DNA from 3 places in the Dactylosporangium sp. NPDC051485 genome. Region 1 is predicted to be linked to each of the others. Evidence: riboswitches for the same ligand, from Rfam matches in the RefSeq annotation. Region 1 holds a riboswitch; each other region holds the start of a gene.
What was found. A riboswitch is a leader RNA that binds a small molecule or an ion and turns the genes downstream of it on or off. The one in region 1 is predicted to bind glycine.

Region 1 (2,173 bases):
CTCATTCGATGACCGTAGCACATAATTCGATCGTTCGGGACTTTCGAACAATCATCTTCTCTCGGGGCGCCGAGCGGTGGCTAGACTGACGTCGGGTCCCGTCCTGGCCGCGACAACGAGCGGTCCACGACGGGTGGACAGGTGCCCACCGAGCCGCTATCGTTCGGCCCACACGTGAATACTCGCCGTTTATGCCGGGCGGGAGAGTGCCGACGTCGCTGATGCCGGCCGCCGTAGGAGCAACTTCTCCCCAGAATCTCTCAGGCCCAGTTACCGCTCGGACAGGCGACTCTGGAAAGTCGGGAACTTCCCGCGCCGAAGGTGTAAACCGTCCCAGTGGCGGTGAAGCTCTCAGGCAAAGATGACAGAGCGGGGAGGCAGACCTGTCCCAGGCCTCGGTCTGGGTCGAGAGGAGCCTCCCGTCGTGACCCGCAGCATCGACACACCGGGCCGCCCGGCCGTCGCTCGCGCCTTCCCGCAGCGGCCCGGCACAGCGCGGATCAGCCCATCGATCGGGCGGATTCCCCACCCGGCGGCGCCCCGGCCTTGACGCGGTGACCGTCCGAGCCCGCAGACCGCCCTCGGATCGGTTCTCGGGGCGGCGCCTCGTGAGAACGCGGGCCTGGAAACGCAGCGGCAGCCGCCGACCTGCGGCCACACCACCGATCACGAGTGGTTCGCTCGCCCCTGACAACTCAACATCACGCCGTTCCAACCGAGGCGGGAGAGCCCTCGCCCATCCATGGCGAGGCGCCGAAGGAGCAACACTCCCCAGAATCTCTCAGGCCCAGCTACCGCTCCGGTGAGGCGACTCTGGAAAGCCAGGACGTCACGTCCTGCACCCAAGGTGCAAACCACCCGGACCGGTGGTGAAGCTCTCAGGTACCGATGACAGAGCGGGGAGGTCACCCGTCCACGGCGCCGTGCCACGGTGCCCCCAACAGGGAGCCTCCCTCCATGACCTCTCCCATCCCCTCTGCCCACGGCGAGTTCGCCGCCCGCCACATCGGCATCAGTGACGCGGACCGGGCCAAGATGCTGGCGGAAGTCGGCTACCGGACCCTGACCGAGCTCATCGACGACGCCGTGCCGAGCGGCATCCGCAACACCTGCGACCTGAACCTGCCCGCGGCGGCCACCGAGGCCGAGGCACGGTCCGAACTGCTCGAGCTCGCGGACCGGAACACCGTGGCCGTCCCCATGATCGGCCTCGGCTACCACCCGGCCATCACGCCCGCGGTGATCCGGCGCAACGTGCTGGAGGATCCGGCGTGGTACACCGCCTACACGCCGTACCAGCCGGAGATCAGCCAGGGCCGGCTCGAGGCGCTGCTCAACTTTCAGACCGTGATCGGCGACCTCACCGGGCTGCCGACCGCCAACGCGTCGCTGCTCGACGAAGGCACGGCGGTCGCCGAGGCCGTCACGGTCATGCGCCGCGTCGCCGGCAAGCAGGGCTCCGCCCGGGTCCTGGTCGACCGGGACACCTTGCCGCAGACCCTGGATGTCCTGCGTACCCGTGCCGAAGCGGTCGGCATCGAGGTCGTGGACATCGACCCCGGCGAACCGCTGCCGGAGGACGACTTCTTCGGCGTGGTGCTGTCCTACCCCGGCTGCTCGGGCGCGGTCCGCGACCTTCGCGAGGTGACCGCCGCGGCACAAGCGCGCGGAGCACTGGTCACCGTGACCGCCGACCTGCTGGCGCTCACCCTGCTCATGCCACCGGGCGAGTACGGCGCGGACATCGTCGTCGGATCTTCCCAGCGCTTCGGCGTCCCCCTGTTCTACGGCGGACCGCACGCGGGCTACATCGCGGTCCGCGCCGGGCTCGAACGTCACCTGCCCGGCCGGCTCGTGGGCGTGTCCGTGGACGACGCCGGCCGGCCCGCGTACCGCCTCGCCCTGCAGACCCGCGAGCAGCACATCCGGCGCGACCGGGCGACCAGCAACATCTGCACGGCGCAGGTGCTGCTCGCCGTGGTCGCGTCGATGTACGCCGTCTATCACGGCCCCGACGGCCTGACCGGGATCGCCCGTCGGACGCACCAGCACGCCGCCCGCATCGCCGCCGGCCTGCGGGCCGGTGGCGTCACGGTGGTACACCAGGCGTTCTTCGACACCCTGCTGGTGCGGGTCCCCGGCCGCGCCGAGGAGATCGTCGCGGCCGCACACG
Region 2 (2,173 bases), on a different contig from region 1:
TTCCGCCTCGTCGGGAGGCTCGTGTTCCAGGTACCGTGACCCGCATGGATCGGTGCGACGAGTGCGGGTTCGAGTACGGGACCGTCGACGCCGGGGCGATCCCGGCCCGGCTCGGCACCTTCGCCGGGCGCTACGCCGCGGCCCTCGCCGCCGTCCCCGACGTGCGCCGCCGGCCGGCCCCGCAGGTGTGGTCGCCGCTGGAGTACACCTGCCACCTGCGCGACGTGCTCGCCGTGCAACGGGAGCGCATCGAGCTGGCCCTGCGGGCCGACGCCCCCGAGTTCGCGACGATGGGCCGGGACGAGCTCGTGGTGACCCGCGCGTACAACGCCCAGGACCCTTCCGCCGTGCTCGCCGACCTGGCCGCGAACGCCGAACGGCTCGCGGCCGCCTTCGGCGCGCTCGACGCCGCCGCGCTGGCCCGGGTCGGCTCCTACCCGTGGCCAGAGCCGGTCGAGCGCACCCTGCTGTGGCTCGGCCAGCACACCGTCCACGAGGGCGAGCACCACCTCATGGACATCACCCGCACGGCCTGAGCACCCCGGCCCGTTCGCGCTGCCTGGGCCAGCGCCGCAATGGCAGGCTCGCCCGCGGCGTCACCGGGTCGCCCTCGCCCTGGCCGAGGAGCGGGACGCCGAGCACCCCGCCCACCACGCGGCCGGCGCGCTCGCCGGCGCCGCCTGCGGGCGGACCCAGGGCGGCGTGCGCTACGCCCTGCCCGAGCCAAACCCGCGCCCCGGGAGCTGCGTCGAGGGCCCCGGGCTTGACCCGCCCGGCAACGTCCCCGTACGGTCGCAGCGACAACTCCACATCACGCCGAACAAACCGCGGCGGGAGAGTCCCCATTCGCTGGGGCGCCGAAGGAGCAACTCTCCCCGGGAATCTCTCAGGCCCACGTACCGCCGCGGCCAGGCGACTCTGAAAAGCCGGGACGCCGCGTCCCGCGCCCACGGTGCAAACCGCCGCCCGCCTCACCCGAGGCCGGGCCGGCCGGTGAAGCTCTCAGGCATTCGATGACAGAGCGGGGAGGCCACCCGTCATCGACCAGGGGAGCCTCTCGTGACCGTGCCACCGAACCTGCAGTACACCCGCGACCACGAATGGATCGCGGACCTCAGCACCGTCGGGATCACCCGCTTCGCCGCCGACGCCCTCGGCGACATCGTCTACCTGGACCTGCCCGAGCCCGGCCGCGAGGTGCGGGCCGGCGAGCCGTGCGGCGAGATCGAGTCCACCAAGTCCGTGAGCGACCTGCTGGCCCCCGCCGACGGCGTGGTCGAGGAGGTCAACCCGGCCGTCGCCGCCGACCCGGCCCTGATCAACGAGGACCCGTACGCCAACTGGCTCTTCCGCATGCGCGTCACCGGCGCGGCCGACCTCCTCGACATCGAGGCGTACACGGCCCTGATCGGGTCGCAGTGACGACACTCAGCGCCTTCGACCTGTACTCCGTCGGCATCGGCCCGTCCTCCTCCCACACCGTCGGGCCGATGCGCGCGGCCCGGCGCTTCGTCACCCGCCTGCAGGACGACGGCCTGCTCCCCCGGGTGGCCCGGATCAAGGCCGAGCTGTTCGGTTCCCTGGGCGCCACGGGCCACGGCCACGGCTCCGCCCCCGCGGTGATCCTGGGCCTGGAGGGCGCCGATCCCTCCACAGTGGACACCGACGCGGCACCGGGCCGGGTCCGCGCGGTCCGCGAGACGGGCCGGCTCGAACTGCTCGGCGGCGCCCACGCGGTCGCCTTCGACGTCGACGCCGATCTGGTCCTGCACCGCCGCCGCAGCCTCCCCGAGCACCCCAACGGCATGCGCTTCCACGCCTGGGCGGCGGACGGCTCCCCCGTGGCCGAGCGCACCTACTTCTCCGTCGGCGGCGGGTTTGTGGTCGGCCCCGATGGCGCGCCCACCCCGGCCGAGGACCCGGTGAAGTTCCCCTTCACCACCGGCGCCGAGCTGCTCGCCCACGCCACCACCGAGGGCCTGCGGGTCAGCGACGTCATGCTGCTCAACGAGCAGTCCTGGCGCCCCGAGCCGGCGATCCGGGCCGACCTGCTGCACATCTGGTCGGTCATGCAGGAGTGCGTCACCCGCGGCTGCACCCGCCCGGACGGCGTCCTGCCGGGCGGGCTGAAGGTCCGCCGCCGCGCCCCGGCCCTCCACGCGGACCTGTCCGC
Region 3 (2,173 bases), on a different contig from region 1:
CCGCTGACCGTGGCGAAGGCCAGCGGGTAGGGGTGGGCGTCGGCGACCTCGCCCGCCCAGGCCGGGATGTCCGGCCGCAGCGGCGCCGGTGCCGGCGTCCGGGCCGGCGGATGCGCCGCCGTCGGCGCTGCGCGCAGGTCCGTCAGGAAGCGCTCGACGGCGCCGCGGTCGGGCTCGTCCGGGAGCCGGGTCTCGGACTCGGCGCGCTCGAGGTCGGCCGACAGCGACGCGGCCAGGGACTGGAACTCGTCCCAGGACAGCTCGCCCCGGCGGATCGCGAGCAGCTCGTCGCGGTGGGTGGAGACGTCGACCAGGACCTCGCCGGTGCGCAGGACGTGGGCGCCGGCGCGCAGCAGGCGGGCCATGTGCATCGCCTGCTTCCAGCGGATCTCGCCGGTCTTGGCGCGGGTCGAGGTGAGCTTGGCCAGCTGGTCGCGGGCGTAGTCGCCGTAGGTGCGGGCGGCGCGGCGGGACAGGAAGGCGGGGCGCAGGTCCAGCAGCGCCCGGCCGGCGTCGGTGAGGCGCTCGACCAGCGGCGACGAGAGGCACTCCCAGACCGTGGGGTTGGCGGCCAGGGCGAGCGTGCAGGCGCGCTCGACCTCCCACGAGAACTCCTCCGGGCGCGGGCCCTCGACGTGCGTGGGGGGCTTGTCCAGGCGCCAGAACTCCGGCGTCGGCACCTGGAAGACGCCGCGGCGGTCCGTGTCGGATGCCGGGCCGGCCAGGCCGTAGGCGCGGGAGCCGACGATTGCCGTGTAAATGGTGTGTGACGCCACGATGGTCAAGTCCTGCACAGGAGGTAGGGTAGGCACGCTGGCAATACCCGCGCGGGAGAGATCGCCATCGGCAACACGGCGACGCCGAAGGGGCAAATCCTCCCCGGAACCTCTCAGGCAGAAGGACCGCGACGGGTTGGCACCTCTGGAGTCTGCGACAGAGGGGGAGGAGCGCATATACGCCCCTGTCCCGGACGCCCAGAGAGTGTGGCTATGACCAGTTTCGCCGCGCGGCACATCGGCCCATCCACCGACGAGCAGGCCCGCATGCTCAAGACCGTCGGGTACGAGTCGGTCGAGGACCTGATGACCGCCGCCATCCCCGGCTCGATCCGCTGGCACGAGGCGCTCGACCTGCCGCCCGCCGCGTCGGAGGCCGAGGTGCTGGCCGAGTTGCGCGGGCTGGCCGCGGCGAACCGGACGCTGGTGTCGATGATCGGCCTTGGGTACTACGGCACGCACACGCCGCCGGTGATCCTGCGCAACGTGCTCGAGGACCCGTCGTGGTACACCGCCTACACGCCGTACCAGCCGGAGATCTCCCAGGGCCGGCTCGAGGCGCTGCTGAACTTCCAGACCGTCGTGGCCGACCTGACCGGCCTGCCGGTCGCCGGGGCGTCGCTGCTGGACGAGGCCACCGCGGCGGCCGAGGCGATGACGCTCGCCCGGCGCTCGTCGAAGGTCAAGTCCGAGGTGTACGTCGTGGACGCCGACGTGCTGCCGCAGACCCTCGCCGTGATCCAGACCCGGGCCGAGCCGCTCGGCATCGAGGTGCGCGTGCTCGACCCGGCCGCGGACGAGCTGCCGGAGGCGTTCTTCGGGCTGCACCTGCAGTACCCGGGGGCCTCGGGCGCGGTCCGCGACCACGAGGCGCTGGTCGCCCGGGCCCACGAGCGGGGGGCGATCGTCACCATGGCGGCCGACCTGCTGGCCCTGTGCCTGCTGCGCGAGCCCGGCGCGATCGGGGCCGACGTCGCCGTCGGCAGCGCGCAGCGCTTCGGCGTGCCGATGGGCTTCGGCGGGCCGCACGCCGGGTACATCTCGGTCCGCCAGGGGCTCGAGCGCACCCTGCCCGGGCGGCTCGTCGGCGTGTCCAAGGACGCCGGCGGCGCGCCCGCCTACCGGCTCGCGCTGCAGACCCGCGAGCAGCACATCCGGCGGGAGAAGGCGACCAGCAACATCTGCACCGCGCAGGTGCTGCTCGCCGTGACCGCGAGCATGTACGCGGTCTACCACGGGCCGGAGGGCCTGCGCGCGATCGCCGCCCGCACCCACGACATGGCCGTCCGGATCGCCGCCGGCCTGCGCGCGGGCGGGGTCGACACCGAGCACCGGGTGTTCTTCGACACGGTGACCGCGGTCGTGCCGGGGCAGGCCGGGCAGGTCGTCGAGGCGGC

Region 2: it holds a riboswitch for glycine, as region 1 does, so the genes downstream of both, gcvH (glycine cleavage system protein GcvH) here and gcvP (aminomethyl-transferring glycine dehydrogenase) in region 1, are expected to answer to the same signal.
Region 3: it holds a riboswitch for glycine, as region 1 does, so the genes downstream of both, gcvP (aminomethyl-transferring glycine dehydrogenase) here and gcvP (aminomethyl-transferring glycine dehydrogenase) in region 1, are expected to answer to the same signal.

The regions. Positions count from the first base shown of each region.
Region 1 covers NZ_JBFAZW010000016.1:48,750-50,922, reverse strand. Annotated here, with positions in the region: gene AB0M46_RS11775 (helix-turn-helix domain-containing protein) at 1-5, opposite strand, end outside; glycine riboswitch at 190-286, shown strand; glycine riboswitch at 287-378, shown strand; glycine riboswitch at 712-807, shown strand; gene gcvP (aminomethyl-transferring glycine dehydrogenase) at 958-2,173, shown strand, end outside.
Region 2 covers NZ_JBFAZW010000027.1:81,297-83,469, forward strand. Annotated here, with positions in the region: gene AB0M46_RS17990 (class I SAM-dependent methyltransferase) at 1-39, shown strand, start outside; gene AB0M46_RS17995 (DinB family protein) at 45-536, shown strand; gene AB0M46_RS18000 (hypothetical protein) at 520-804, opposite strand; glycine riboswitch at 822-912, shown strand; gene gcvH (glycine cleavage system protein GcvH) at 1,060-1,422, shown strand; gene AB0M46_RS18010 (L-serine ammonia-lyase) at 1,419-2,173, shown strand, end outside.
Region 3 covers NZ_JBFAZW010000014.1:13,004-15,176, reverse strand. Annotated here, with positions in the region: gene AB0M46_RS10295 (nucleotidyltransferase domain-containing protein) at 1-80, opposite strand, end outside; partial or broken gene AB0M46_RS10290 (nucleotidyltransferase domain-containing protein) at 132-785, opposite strand; glycine riboswitch at 819-915, shown strand; gene gcvP (aminomethyl-transferring glycine dehydrogenase) at 984-2,173, shown strand, end outside.